Linked DNA regions of Synechococcus elongatus PCC 11801. The protein of the gene in region 2 interacts with the protein of the main gene of each other region in a pairwise test. Links are inferred from orthologs where the notes say so. Each region holds a gene or a part of one and is shown on either strand. Other genes may lie near its edges.

Evidence for each region. Proteins that work in one complex are often made in the same cells at the same time.
Region 1: the proteins of DOP62_RS08015 (region 2) and ctaD interact in binary tests that used the Escherichia coli proteins (3 or more experiments, as listed by UniProt). The link is inferred for Synechococcus elongatus PCC 11801 from one-to-one orthologs.

The regions. Positions count from the first base shown.
Region 1 is NZ_CP030139.2:1,802,502-1,809,851, reverse strand. What follows is about bases 2,666-5,553. They hold ctaD (cytochrome c oxidase subunit I), read right to left. Parts: upstream 4,979-5,553; coding sequence 3,353-4,978; downstream 2,666-3,352. Other genes in these bases: DOP62_RS08855 (cytochrome c oxidase subunit II), read right to left, coding at 5,027-5,553; DOP62_RS08865 (cytochrome c oxidase subunit 3), read right to left, coding at 2,730-3,317; DOP62_RS08870 (hypothetical protein), read left to right, coding at 2,666-2,720. Also shown: thrS (threonine--tRNA ligase), read left to right, coding at 1-1,799; more of DOP62_RS08870, read left to right, coding at 2,229-2,665; more of DOP62_RS08855, read right to left, coding at 5,554-5,977; DOP62_RS08850 (COX15/CtaA family protein), read left to right, coding at 6,208-7,122; DOP62_RS08845 (heme o synthase), read left to right, coding at 7,082-7,350. UniProt on the Escherichia coli protein: Cytochrome bo(3) ubiquinol oxidase is the terminal enzyme in the aerobic respiratory chain of E.coli that predominates when cells are grown at high aeration.
Region 2 is NZ_CP030139.2:1,639,967-1,647,239, forward strand. The notes cover bases 1-2,811. They hold DOP62_RS08015 (pyridoxal phosphate-dependent aminotransferase), read right to left. Parts: upstream 2,090-2,811; coding sequence 911-2,089; downstream 1-910. Other genes in these bases: DOP62_RS08005 (hypothetical protein), read right to left, coding at 1-66; DOP62_RS08010 (GDSL-type esterase/lipase family protein), read right to left, coding at 115-822; DOP62_RS08020 (VOC family protein), read left to right, coding at 2,204-2,584; DOP62_RS08025 (uracil-DNA glycosylase), read left to right, coding at 2,623-2,811. Also shown: more of DOP62_RS08025, read left to right, coding at 2,812-3,330; DOP62_RS08030 (c-type cytochrome), read left to right, coding at 3,347-3,694; rplS (50S ribosomal protein L19), read right to left, coding at 4,187-4,549; DOP62_RS08050 (cupredoxin domain-containing protein), read left to right, coding at 4,657-5,118; DOP62_RS08055 (thylakoid membrane photosystem I accumulation factor), read left to right, coding at 5,285-5,830; DOP62_RS08060 (ATP-dependent Clp protease proteolytic subunit), read left to right, coding at 5,974-6,660; DOP62_RS08065 (ATP-dependent Clp protease proteolytic subunit), read left to right, coding at 6,703-7,273. UniProt on the Escherichia coli protein: Shows aminotransferase activity with methionine and histidine as substrates, and to a lesser extent also with phenylalanine.

The DNA.
Region 1 (7,350 bases), 160 kb from region 2 along the record:
CGTCTGCCGAAGCTATTCACCTGCCCAAAACCAGCGAGTCAGACCGACTCAAGCGCATCCGACACACGATGTCGCATGTGATGGCGATGGCAGTGCAAAAGCTCTTTCCCAAGGCGCAGGTCACGATTGGCCCTTGGACGGAGACAGGTTTTTACTACGACTTCGACACGCCGGAGCCATTTACTGAAGCTGATCTCAAGGCCATCAAAAAAGAGATGGCCAAGATCATCCAGCAAAAACTGCCAGTGATTTGCGAAGAAGTCAGCCGTGAAGAAGCTCAGCAGCGAATTTTAGCCTTAGGTGAACCCTATAAGCTGGAAATCCTTGAAGGATTGACGGAACCGATTACGCTCTACCACTTGGGCGATCGCTGGTGGGATCTCTGTGCCGGTCCTCACGTAGAAACGACGGCTGAACTGAATCCCAAGGCTTTTGATCTGGAGTCAGTAGCAGGTGCTTACTGGCGTGGCGACGAAACCAAAGCGCAGCTACAGCGGATCTACGGCACCGCTTGGGAAACACCAGAGCAACTGGCGGAGTACAAGCGCCGCAAGGAAGAAGCACTCAAACGCGATCACCGTAAGCTTGGTCGTGAGTTGGGATTGTTCCTGTTTACCGATCCAGTGGGACCGGGACTGCCGCTCTGGACGCCCAAAGGCACGATCCTGCGATCGACCCTTGAGGACTTTCTCAAGCAAGAGCAGTTAAAACGGGGCTATCAGCCTGTCGTAACGCCCCACTTAGCTCGAGTTGACCTCTTCAAAGTGTCCGGTCACTGGCAGAACTATCGCGAAGATATGTTCCCGCTGATGGCTGAGGACGATGAAGCTCGAGGGCTGGAGCAGGGGTTTGTCCTCAAACCGATGAACTGCCCCTTCCACATTCAGATCTACAAGAACGAATTACGCTCCTACCGTGAGCTACCGATTCGGTTTGCGGAGTTTGGGACGGTCTATCGCTACGAGCAGTCGGGTGAGCTCGGTGGTCTGACACGGGTTCGCGGCTTTACCGTCGACGACTCTCACTTGTTTGTTCGTCCAGATCAACTTGCTTCTGAGTTTTTGAGCGTCGTTGATCTAATTCTTTCGGTCTTCAAGGCGCTCAACCTCAAAAAATTCAAAGCTCGCCTCAGCTTCCGCGATCCGGCCTCTGACAAATACATTGGCTCCGATGATGTCTGGGAAAAAGCGGAGTCTGCGATTAAGGCGGCAGCCGACACACTCGGTATGGACTACTTCATCGGTGTTGGTGAAGCAGCTTTTTATGGTCCGAAGCTCGATTTCATCTTCCAAGATGCGCTCGATCGTGAGTGGCAGCTAGGAACGGTTCAGGTTGATTACAACTTGCCGGAGCGCTTTGATCTGGAATACGTGGCAGAAGACGGAAGCCGTCAGCGCCCTGTGATGATTCACCGTGCGCCGTTTGGTTCATTGGAACGGCTCATTGGCATTTTGATTGAGGAATATGCTGGCGATTTCCCTCTCTGGCTGGCACCGGAGCAGATTCGCCTGTTGCCAGTGACCGAAACAGTTCTGGATTATTGCAACCAAGTGGCGAGTCAATTGCAAGCCTTGGGCGTGCGTGTGCATGTTGATCAAAGTGGCGATCGCCTCGGCAAATTGATCCGCAATGCAGAGAAAGCGAAAATTCCTGTCATGGCTGTGGTTGGTGCTCAAGAAGCGGAAGCAGGCAGTCTCAGTATTCGGACTCGAGCCACGGGTGATCTTGGGAGTTTGACGGTTGCTGATCTTACCCAGCGATTGACAACTGCGATCGCAGAGAAACTGCCTCACCTGTAGTCACAAGTTTCTCAATGAGATTACGCTGACTACTCAAAATAGATCTCAGACACCGGATCGATAGAAAGCGAGCTATCTTGATTTGGATAATGGATTGCAACCTAGCAAGCCAAGGTCACCTTTGGCACAATTAGCGATTGCATATCATTGGCAGTCGCTGTACTGTCTGCAACCTTTCTTAAAGGATTATGAATATGTAGAGTCGAGTGCCACACAGTTGGGCTTTAAGGCAGCACACTAAGAACACTAGACTGCAACCGTGTGTCAAAAATGAGTCTTGGGCCTCAACCGTTTGGTCAAGCTTTCCCTCATGAAGGTGAGCCGAAGCAGTCACCCGCTGCAGCACAGTCGCAACCTCAGCCTTCTCAAGAACAGCAAGCTGCGTCTGTCCGGCGTGCTTTGGGTGAGCATCTAGTTCTTGGTGGATTCTTGACTACACGTCAACTACAGGCAGCTCTACAAGATCAGTTCTGTGATGTCAACCCAACGGCCAAGCGACTAGGTGAGATTTTAGTTAGCTATGGTTGGGTTTCAGGGAAAGTCATTGATTTTTTCCTCCGATATCGATCGCATCACCTGATTCAACCGGGTAAACAACTAGGGGATTACCTTTTAGATCTCGGCATTATTTCGCGAGAAGATCTCGATAAAGCTCTACGCCTCCAAAAAACGAGCTATCGAGGTCATCCACTCGGTCAAATCTTAGTTAAATTTGGCTTGGTTAAAAAACAAACGATTGATTATTTAGTAGAGTCAATCATCAAGCCAGAACTCCTGCGCCTCAGTCAAAAGTGGAAGGGGCAGGATAGTAATCATGATCTTCCACAAGTTAATGCTTCTCCTCAAGTCGATGAAGAGATTTACTATGATGAACTGACACCTTTTTCAGAGGCATTTAGCCCTTTCAAAAAGAATCACTGACTACTTTAATTAGAGTAGATAAAGTAATACGAACAAAACAATCCAGACAATATCAACAAAGTGCCAGTAAATTTCAGCAGCTTCGATTCCAAAGTGATGCTTAGCTGAGTAATGATTGGGTTGCCGCGATCGCCAAAGCACTGCCAAAATTGCGAGCAAACCGACTAATACGTGCAAACCGTGGAAGCCAGTGAGTGCATAGAAAGTGCTGGCAAAGAGGTTATCTCTTAATCCAAAAGATAGCTGACTATATTCATAGATCTGACCAGCTAGAAAAACAGCTCCCATTAGAGCTGTAATGCCAAAATACCGCTGCACGCCCTTGACATCGTCTTTCTTGATTGCATCTTCAGCGCCATGAATTACAAAGCTGCTACTAATCAAAATGGTTGTGTTGATAGCTGGAACGAGTAACTCTAGCTCCGGCATTTGCTCCGGTGGTAGCGAATTGACAGCACGGAACGTTAAATAAGCAGCAAATAATCCTAAGAAGATCATCCCTTCTGCAACTAAGAAGAGAATCAGTCCAAAAATCCGATGATCGGGATGAGCCTCTTCTAAATGGGAATGCTTGGGAGCTTCAAGAGTGGTTGTCATGAGAGATGCCGATGATTTATTGCGTGAAGTAGGGCTTAAGACTGACTAATTTTGCGATCGCCATAACCATAGGGTTTAGTGACTAATGGCGCTTCTCCCACCCAATTCTCAACGGGCGGGGGGGAACTAGTCAGCCATTCCGGTGTAATTCCACCCCAAGGATTAGACCCTGCCTTAGCACCAGCAATCCAGCTCCAAACGGCATTGACTAGGAAGGGAATCGTCGAGATAGCCAAAATAAATGAGCCGATTGAGCAAATGAGATTAACGGTTGCAAATTGAGGATCGTATTCAGCAACTCGGCGGGGCATGCCTTGTAAACCTAACCAGTGCATTGGTAAGAAGCAGAGGTTGAAACCGATCAGTGTCAGAAAGAAGTGGGTTTTCCCCCAGCCTTCGTTCAGCAGACGACCCGTCATTTTAGGAAACCAGTGATAGATGCCTGCATAGAGGCCAAAGACACTACCCCCAAAGAGAACGTAGTGAAAATGAGCCACAACAAAATAGGTGTCGTGGACATGGATGTCTACCGGAACTGAAGCGAGCATGATGCCGCTAAGGCCACCGATAACAAACATCGAAATAAAGCCAACACCAAACAGCAGTGCGCTGGTTAGTTGGAGCTTACCGCCCCAAAGTGTTGCCAGCCAACTAAAAACTTTGATGCCCGTAGGAACAGCAATGATCATGGTGGCGATCATGAAAAACATGCGCAACCAGGGGGGTGTTCCGCTGGTGAACATATGGTGTGCCCAGACAATTAGGCTCAAAAAGGTAATCGCTAGACTGGAATAGGCGATCGCTTGATAACCAAAAATTGGTTTGCGTGCATGAACCGGCAGAATCTCAGAAATCATGCCGAAAACAGGCAGGATCATAATATAGACGGCCGGATGAGAATAAAACCAGAATAGATGCTGATAAACGACTGGATTACCACCGCCTGAAGGGTTAAAGAAATTAGTACCCACCATCAAATCAAAGCTAAGCAGAATCAATGCGCCTGCAAGAACTGGCGTTGATAAAATCGCCATGATGGATGTGGATAGCATTGCCCAACAAAAGAGGGGCATCTGATTTAAACCTAAGCCGGGCCGACGCATCTTGATGATCGTGGTAGCGAAATTAATCGCACCCAGAATTGAGGAAGTCCCCAGCAGTAAGACGCTGAGAATCCAAATCATTTCACCCGTTTTACCGCTCACTAAGCTCAGCGGTGGATAGGACGTCCAACCAGCACTTGGAGCTTCAATCAGAAAACTCGCAATTAGCAAAATTCCGGCTGGAGGCAGGAGCCAAAAAGCAACAGCATTAAGCTTCGGGAAAGCCATGTCGCGTGCGCCGATTAACAAGGGAATGAGATAGTTCCCAAAGGCACCGCTACCTGCTGGCACGATCCAGAGAAAGATCATGACTGTGGCATGGACAGTAAAAAGTTGGTTGTATAGCTCTCTACTGACAACATCGACGGTTGGGGTTGCTAGCTCAAGCCGCACAGCTGTCGCGAGTGCACCTCCGATCAAATAGAAAATGAATGTTAGTACGAGGTACTGAATCCCAATCACTTTGTGATCGGTGCTGAAGCCAAAGTATTCTCTCCAGCCAATACTGCTTTTGATTTCTTCGGGAGACTGATCGGGAAGAAAAGTGGTAGTTGTCATGAATTTAACTAAAGAGTCAACAAACAATCCAAAAGCTGGACTTGATACCTAGAGAGAAGCTGCAAGCTGATGGAGATGATGGATGTGTTCTGGTGCAACTTGAAGGTCTAAAGCAGCCGTTGCCTCTTCGAGCCGGCTGGGTAGAACAGTGGCGGTTGCTGTTTGTGATTGAATCCAGCGATCGTAATCTTCTGGTGTCTCGACAATCACCTGGCTTCGCATGGCTCCGTGATAGCTGCCGCAGAGCTCTGCACAAATGATTGGAAAAGTTCCCACTTGTGTTGGTGTAAATTGCAGTCGAGTCTGCTCGCCGGGAATAGCATCTTGCTTGAGACGAAACTGCGGCACCCAGAAGGCATGAATCACATCTTGAGCCTCAATGTCTAGCTGAACACTTTTGCCGAGTGGCAAATGTAATTCGCCCGCAATAATGTTCTGGTCGGGATAGTTAAAAATCCAAGCAAACTGGAGACCTTTAACATTGACAGTGACATCGGGTTGTTGAGCTGTAGGAGTCCCAAGTCCCGCTGAAACTCGTGGCATGTCCGCTGTCTCTTCCGCAGTAGAACTAGGAAGCTCTGCCGCGATCGCGGCAGAGCTGGGGTGAGCATGCGCCATATGGCTACCACCGCCATGACCAACGGAAAGTCCTCCCATCGTGGTGTAAACACTAAAGCTATAGACAGAAAGACCTAAAACAATCACGACAGGAATGCCTGTCCAGAGAATTTCAAGCGCTAGATTGCCATGGACCGGTGCGGCATCTGTCGCGTCGTTGGGCTGACGACGAAAGCGCCAAAGAGTAACAAAAATCAGCCCTTGAACCAGCAAAAAGAGGCCAGTTGCAATCGTCATCATCGTGTTGAACAAACCATCGACGAGTGGTGCGTCATTCGCTGCTGCTGTTGGCAGCAAGCCATGGTTTTGTCCATACCAGAGACTGAGGCAGGTAATAGCAACCCCTGCCAGAAGCGTCAAAATATTGCTGGGAATTGCCACGGCCAATCTTCCTGCGCAGGTGCCCCAATCTTAACGACTGTTCCTTGCTAGGCAGAGGATTCATTTACTAAAGATGACAATATTTTTCGATTTCCTTTGGGATCACTCCTGTCGTTGGTGTACAACGATACGTGTTTTGTCACTATTTGTAAGTTAGCCAGAGAAAAATCGTAGGATCTCTATCTTTTTGAAGATTTAGCGTTAGGCTTCGACTACATCAGGTGAGGAGTATGACGACCTCAATTGCCTCTCAACTTAAGCGCTTGTGCGGACATTTGGCGATCGCCACTTGGCTGTTGATTGGCATTGGCGGAGCGACCCGTGTCATGAATGCTGGCCTTGCTTGTCCAGACTGGCCTCTTTGCTATGGGTCGTGGCTGCCATGGCAGCAGTTCAACCTGCAGGTGTTTCTTGAGTGGTTTCATCGCCTTGATGCAGCTGGCTTGGGGCTTGGAACATTGGTTTTAGTGGTTCTTGGCTGGCGATCGCGATCGCAACTACCGAGCTGGTGGCCTTGGGCTGCAACGAGCTGTCTGGTGCTGATTGGTCTGCAAGCGACTCTTGGTGCCCTGACTGTGACGGAGCTGTTGCGCTTTGATATCGTGACCGCTCACCTCGGCACTGCCCTGTTGTTCTTGGTCAGTTTGCTAGGACTTAAAGCTGCACTTCAGCCGCGATCGCCCATGACTGCAGAGCCGGCTGTACCGCTTCCATTTATTGCGCTGGCTGCGATTGCAGTTTATGTCCAGTGCTTGTTGGGTGCGTTGGTTGGCTCACGTTGGGCAGTGCATCAGTGCCTTGCTGGGTCGCAGTTATGTGGCGTTCTTCAAAGCCACTTATGGGGTGTTTTGCCAACGACCCTTGTGATTGCCTGCCTTGCAGGTGTGGCTTGGTGGTGGGGTCAGCGCCGCTGGGCAAGTCAGCTTGGGGGCTTACTGAGCCTGCAATTGCTCTTGGGCTGGGGCACCTATCACTGGCACCTGCAAATTGAACCTTTGACTGTTGGTCACCAGATGGTGGGGGCAGCTCTGTTGGGTTTCTTGGCCAGCTCTGGCTTCCGAGCACATTTCAGCCCTCTGTCATCTGTCCCTGAGGAGAGTATGTATGACGTTAAGCAGCGACAGCAGACTGAGGTTCCCGCTTGAGGAAATTGCTGCTCAGCTTCTGGCTTATTGGCAGCTCACGAAGCCGCGAATCATCCTGCTCCTGCTGATCACTACCGCGGCAGGAATGGGTCTAGCGGCTCAAGGACCTCTGGATCCTCAACTGGCGATCGCTACTTTGGTGGGTGGAGCTTTTGCTGCCGCTGCCGCGAACACCCTCAACTGTCTCTACGATCGCGACATCGACGCGATCATGGAACGGACACGCTG
Region 2 (7,273 bases):
CGCTTCCTCCGTCGGCTCGGCAGCAGCCAAAGGATGGAGGAATTGCGGCGTTTCTTGTTCTGACATCAGGGCCTAGGGCAGACAGCAGATTGGTTGCAGTTTAGCGGAGGGCTGTCACAAATGGGTGACGCTGGTTCGGACGCTGGCGATCTCAGCGGCCAAGCTCGGCTGGCTCAGCAACTGCTGTAAGGGTTCCCAAGCTTGCACCTCTTCGTATATGGCGCGGTAGCCACTGACGTTGGGATGCAGCCCATCGGGACCTAGGCAAGACTGCCACCAACCCTCACCCAGCTCCCACCAGCGGCTGAACAAGTCGAGATAGGGGAGCTGTAGCTCCTCACAGGCATGCTGCGTGATTGCGGTGTATTCCCGCTGATCCTCATGGTTAAACCAGAGGCAGTCTGCAAAAGGCATCTGGGCTTCGCATACTGGCACCATGCCGATCACGAGGGTCGGCGCGAGCGATCTTGCTTCCTGCAGCAAGGCTTGGATTGCCTCCGCAAAGCGATCGCGCGGACACATTTGGCGTCCCTGACGGGAACCGATGCGGGCGGAATCATTAACGCCGACCGAGAGCAGGATGACATCCGGTTGCTGGCGACGCAGTTCACCCCGACAGCGAAATTCGGCTTGCAGCCGTTGCTGAACTTGCTCGACTCCATCACCACGGACGCCGAGGTTGTAGAGCACTGGGCCGGGGCGATCGGGGCGCATCCACTGGCGGCGCAATCGTTCCACCCAGCCACCCCCTTCGGGATCACCGTAGCCATAAACCGTGCTGTCCCCGATCGCGATCCAACGCTGCGGGACAAGCGGTCGCATTGTCGAACCCATCGCTCACTAAGCAAAAGTGCTGATCAAGATAGCACCTCGTCTCAGGTCACGGTGGACAAGACCTCGCAATGCGGCCTTAAACCGAGACACCAAGCAGGCTTTTTTGGAACTGGTAGAGTCGTTCCAGACCCTTTTCAATCGTCTGACAGTCGGTGGCATAGGAGAGCCGGATACTGCAATCGTCGCCAAAGGCAATACCGGGAACAGCCGCAACTTGATGCTGCTCTAGCAGTTGACGGCAATAGCTCATCGAGTCGAGGCCAGTTTTGCTGATATCCACAAAGACGTAGAACGCGCCTTCGGGGACAGGGCAGGATAAGCCGGCAATCTGGTTGAGGCCCTCTAAAATCAACTGGCGACGCTTAGTAAAAGCAGCCAACATTTCGGCCACACAGTCCTGAGATCCCTGCAAGGCCGCGATCGCACCGTACTGGGCAAAGGTGCAGACATTGGAGGTGCTGTGGCTTTGCAGTGAGGCAGCAGCAGAGATCAGTTCGCTGGGTCCTGCCAGATAGCCAACCCGCCAACCCGTCATCGAGTAGGCTTTGGCGAAGCCGTTGCTGATCAAGGTCCGATCAAAGCAGGCTGGGCTCAAGCTGCCAATGCTGTGGTGTTCGGCACCGTCATAGAGGATCTTTTCGTAGATCTCATCGGAGACGACCCAAAAGTCGTGGGCTTCGATGATCGGCGCGATCGCTTCCAGCTCTTGCCGGCTATAAACCATCCCCGTGGGATTGGAGGGGGAATTCAGCACTAGCAGTCGTGTCCGAGGCGTAATGGCTTCTGCCAATTGCTGCGGCTGGAGCTTAAAGCCGTCGCTCGCTAGAGTCTCGACAATGACGGGGACACCGCCCGCCAGCTTGACCATTTCGGGATAGCTCAACCAGTAAGGCGCGGGGATAATCACCTCATCACCGGGATCGAGCAGCACCTGCATCAGGTTGTAGAGTGACTGCTTACCGCCATTGGTCACGAGGACATTGGAGGCTTGGTAATCGAGCCCGTTGTCACCACGAAGTTTTTGAGCGATCGCCTCTCGCAGGGCAGGTTCGCCAGCCGCTGGGCCATAACGAGTCTTACCCTCCGCCAAGGCTTGGGCTGCCGCATTACGGATATGCAGAGGCGTTTCAAAGTCAGGCTCACCGGCGCTAAAGCTGCAGACATCCAGGCCCTCAGCTTTCATTGCTTTAGCTTGGGCAGCGATCGCGAGAGTCAACGATGGTGACACTCGCCCCACACGCTCGGATAGTTTCATGAAAGCGACTGGCGGCGCAGGCGGCAAAAAAGGCAATCTTTCGATCTTACGGTCTTGGCTTGCTCCGCGACGCATCAATTTTTGAAGAATTTGCAGTTGTGACTGGCAGAACCCATGCTCACCCTTGAAATGACCTTAGCTGTTCAGAACCTTGTGGCGATGCAGGCGTTTTATACGGCGCTGTTGGGCAGCGATCCACAGGTGGTTTGGGGCGATCGCTATGCTGGCTTTCAAATTTATGGTCAGCGGTTGGGATTATTCCGGCCCCGCACCGAGGAGCGCGATCGCTGGCGATCGGCACAGGGGGCTTGGAGTCTCTGTCTCTATGTACCTGACTTGGAAGCGGCTTGTCAGACCGTGCTGGCAGCTGGTGGTCAAATCGAATCAGCGGCGATCGCGGAAACCTACGGTCGGGAATGTTACGCCCGAGATCCCGAGGGTAACCGCCTGCTGCTCTGTCAGGGTGAGCCACCGGTTGCCCTCCCAGATCCCTAGCCCGCTTAAGATCGAGCCAGCGATCGCAATCTGGGGCTATGAGCGAGGATCAAATCAGTCTGTTCGACTTGGGGGTTGCAGCCGAACCTGTGGCCGTTGCCCCAGCCACGGTCGATCGCGCAGCAATTCCAACGAGCGCCAGTGTCCCGATTCCTGCAGGAACTTTTAGCACAGTTGAAGAACTGGTTGAGCCCTGTAACGCTTGCCAGCGCTGTGGGTTGGGTCAAACTCGCACCCATGCGGTGGTGGGGCGCGGCAATCCCCAAGCCAAGCTGATGGTGATCGGTGAAGGCCCCGGCGAGAACGAAGATCTACAGGGCTTACCGTTCGTCGGCAAAGCGGGACAACTGCTCGATCGCATTTTGGCGGCGGTCAGCCTCGACAGCAATCGTGATGTCTACATCGCCAACATCGTCAAATGTCGGCCACCTGGGAACCGCAAGCCCACGCCCGAAGAAATGGCTGCCTGTGTGCCCTACTTGCAAGAGCAAGTGCGGCTTGTCCAACCGCAGATCATCCTCTTGGCGGGTGCAACGGCAGTGCAAGGGCTGCTGGGTGACAAGCGAGGTATTACCAAAATTCGTGGCCTCTGGATGGAATGGCAAGGCATTGCCTGTATGCCCGTCTTCCACCCGGCCTATCTCCTGCGCAATCCGTCCAAGGAGCAAGGCAGCCCCAAATGGCTGATGTGGCAGGACATCCAAGAAGTCAAACGCCGCCTTGATGAATTGTCCGCAACCCCCTAAGCCCTCGAGAACTGTCATGAACCGCTTGTTGCGATCGCTCTTCACGGCTCTCTGCCTGCTGCTCTGTGGGCTGACTATCGCCCCAATTCCCACTCAGGCTGCACCGGCAACTGGAGCAGCGCTGTTTGAGGCGCAGTGCGTCGGTTGCCACATTGGCGGCGGCAATATTATTCGCCGGGGCAAAACCCTACAACTCAAAGCCTTGCAAAAAAATGGTTACGACACTGCTGAAGCGATCGCGACGATTGTCAGCCAAGGCAAAAACAACATGTCCGCCTACAGCGATCGCCTCAGCCCCGAGGAAATTGCAGCAGTGTCAGCCTATGTGCTGGAACAAGCCAACGCGGGCTGGCCTCGGTCATAACCGCTGAGTGCTGCGGAAAGCTGTCAAAAGAGTTGGAGGAAAGCTAGCCTTCTTCCAACTACAGGAAACTAACTTTCTAGATTTTGATTAGAACGGGACTGACGGGGCTCGAACCCGCAACTTCCGCCGTGACAGGGCGGTGCTCTAACCGATTGAACTACAGTCCCAATTGCATCTCATTACTGAGCGCATGAATAATCATGCCTGTCTTGCCAAACGGTGTCAAGCCTTTGCGGCAAAGTTTTTGTGCCCCTTAGGCGTCTTCGACTCGATAGCCCGTCAATTGCCATCAAAAGGACAGCGATCGCTCATGACAGGGGCGATCGCAAGATAAAACAAAACCCCCAGCCCTACGACTGGAGGTTTCTAGAAACGCGCCCTGGAGGACTTGAACCCCCGACATCAGGTTTTGGAGACCTGCGTTCTACCAACTGAACTAAGAGCGCAAACGCAGAGGCAAAAGCCTCTTGCATTGTATCGGATGGCGATCGCTTAGATCGAGCGATCGAAGCGCTGTTTGACGCGGGTTGCTTTGCCCACGCGATCGCGCAGGTAGTACAGCTTCGCCCGACGCACTTTACCGCGACGGAGAACTTGCACGTTAGCAACGGATGGCGAGTGAAGCAGGAAGACCCGCTCAACACCGACGCCTTGGAAGATGCGGCGAACGGTGATGCTCTCGTTGATACCGCCACCACTGTTGGCGATTACAACACCTTCATACGGCTGTACGCGCTCTTTGCCACCCTCTTGGATGCGAACGCCCACTTTGACCGTGTCACCGACGTAGATCGTCGGCAAGTCCGACTTGGTGTATTCCGCTTCGATAGAGCGGATGATTTCTTGGGCGCCCATAGACCCGCTGTAAAACTCACAGTCCACTAGCTTAGCGAAGTTGATTGGCGCTTGTCTAGAGGGGGAACGCTAAAAATACCTTCGTTCGCAGCTTTGAGGATAGCGCCATGGGTCACCTTTGGTCTCTGCGGAAGCCGCAAGGGCTGCGCCACTGGCTGCTCTGGCTGGCGATTGTCCTCTGGGCTGCTTGGTTCTGCTGGCCCAGACCCGCGATCGCGGCTGCCGTCCGCCAAAGTATCAGCATTGATTTAGGAAATGCCGCAGGTGAGTTGCGCTTTTTCCCCAATCAACTCCGGCTCAAAGCGGGGCAACCCTACGAATTGACCCTGCGCAATCCCAGTCCGCTCAAGCACTACTTCACCGCCAAAGACTTCAGTGATGCCATCTGGACCCGAAAAGTGGATGCCGGTGGAGTCGAAGTTAAGGGCAACATTCGGGAGCTAGAGCTACGCCCCAGTAGTGAAGCGGTTTGGCAATTCACGCCTGAACGGCCAGGCCAATATGACCTACGCTGTCGTATCGCTGGTCATACCGAAGCTGGGATGACGGGTCAGTTGATTGTTGAGTAACCAATGAGAAGCCTCTCGGGCGATCGCAGCGGGATCTTGCAAGGCGGTTCAGCATGGAGTTTCAGCGGGCTGCTGTCTGTTCAATCACTTGCCCTCAGCAGCTTTAATTTCGGGGCGATCAGTATCTGAGGGAGAATAAAGACCCACCGCTGTCAATGTGCTGGTTATGCGTCGCTTCGTTCTCTGCTGCTTGACCGTCCTGATCTTGGGGATGAGCTATTTCTGGTCGCCCGCAGCGCAGGCCAGCCTGCAAGACGATCGCTTTGACGGCAACATCTTTGCGCTCTATGCCGGTAATGGGTCGCTGGTGCCGCCTCGGATGCCGCTCAGTCAGGCGATCGCAGAGCACCGCCCCTCCTTGCTGGTCTTTTATTTAGATGACAGCCGGGATTGCAAGCAGTTCGCCAGTGTGGTTTCGCAGCTACAAGCGCCCTACGGTCGGGCGGTGGAGTTCATCCCCGTCAATGCCGACACGCTGCTGGGCGATCGCCCCAAAGATCAAACAGAGGCTGGCTTCTATTACCAAGGTGTGGTGCCTCAAGTCGTTGTCTTCGATCAGCAAGGCAAGGTTCGCCTCAATCAAACAGGGCTAGTAGCCTACGACGCGATCGATGATGCGATGCGATCGATTCTCGATCTCCCTGCACGATCGCAGACGGAGACGACGCGTCCTCGGATCCTCAACGAGATCAACACAGAGTTGGTTCAGTAGCAGACGACCAACGGAGAAGGGCGATCGCTGTTTACGGTGCAGCCCGTTCTGATCCCGAGAATCGCCAACTCCCGTCAGACAGCGAGTGGCAGGCAAAGCGGGCGCTAGACTGAAGAGACGTCGCTCAGCGGAACCGCTTGGCTATGCTCGGATCGATTCAAGCAGTGCAGGCACCCTACTACGGGGATGTGTCCTACCGGACGCCGCCACCAGACCTGCCCTCGTTGCTGCTCAAAGAGCGGATTATCTACCTCGGCATGCCGTTGTTCTCGTCTGACGATGTCAAGCGGCAAGTGGGTTTCGATGTGACGGAGCTGATCATTGCTCAGCTGCTCTATCTGGAATTCGATAACCCCGAGAAGCCGATTTACTTCTACATCAACTCCACCGGTACCTCTTGGTACACCGGCGATGCGATCGGCTACGAAACCGAAGCTTTCGCGATTTGCGACACGATGCGCTACATCAAGCCGCCCGTACACACCATCTGTATCGGTCAGGCGATGGGCACCGCCGCGATGATTCTCTCGGGTGGTACGCCGGGCAACCGCGCCAGCTTGCCCCACGCCACGATCGTGCTCAACCAACCCCGCACCGGCGCTCAAGGCCAAGCCTCGGATATTCAAATCCGAGCTAAAGAAGTGCTGGCCAACAAGCGCACGATGCTGGAAATCTTTGCCCGCAACACCGGTCAAGATCCAGAGCGCTTAGCGCGTGACACCGATCGCATGCTTTATATGACTCCGGCTCAGGCCGTGGAGTATGGCTTGATCGATCGCGTTCTCGACAGCCGCAAAGATCTGCCCGCGCCGTTGCCGAGCTTCTCCTAGTCTTCCGACCGTCTTCGTCCTGTCCTCCACCCATCCTGCGCTATGCCTATTGGAGTCCCGAGCGTTCCCTACCGTCTTCCAGGGAGCAGCTTTGAACGCTGGATCGATATCTACAACCGCTTGGCGATGGAGCGGATCATCTTCCTCGGGCAGGAAGTGACCGACGGTTTGGCCAACAGCATCGTCGCGCAGCTGCTCTACCTCGACTCGGAAGACTTCAGCAAGCCGATCTACCTCTACATCAATTCGCCCGGTGGCTCAGTCACAGCGGGCATGGCCATCTACGACACGATGCAATACATCAAGTCGCCGGTGATCACCATCTGCTTGGGCTTGGCCGCATCGATGGGTGCATTCCTGCTCTGCGCTGGCAACAAAGGCAAACGGCTGGCCCTGCCCCACTCGCGGATCATGATTCACCAACCGCTGGGTGGCACGGGTCGTCGTCAGGCTTCGGATATTGAAATCGAGGCCAAAGAGATCCTGCGGATCAAAAAACTGCTGAACCAAATCATGGCCGATCGCACCGGTCAGCCTCTCGAAAAAATTGAGAAGGACACCGATCGCGACTACTTCATGTCGGCGGAAGAAGCACGGGAGTACGGCCTGATTG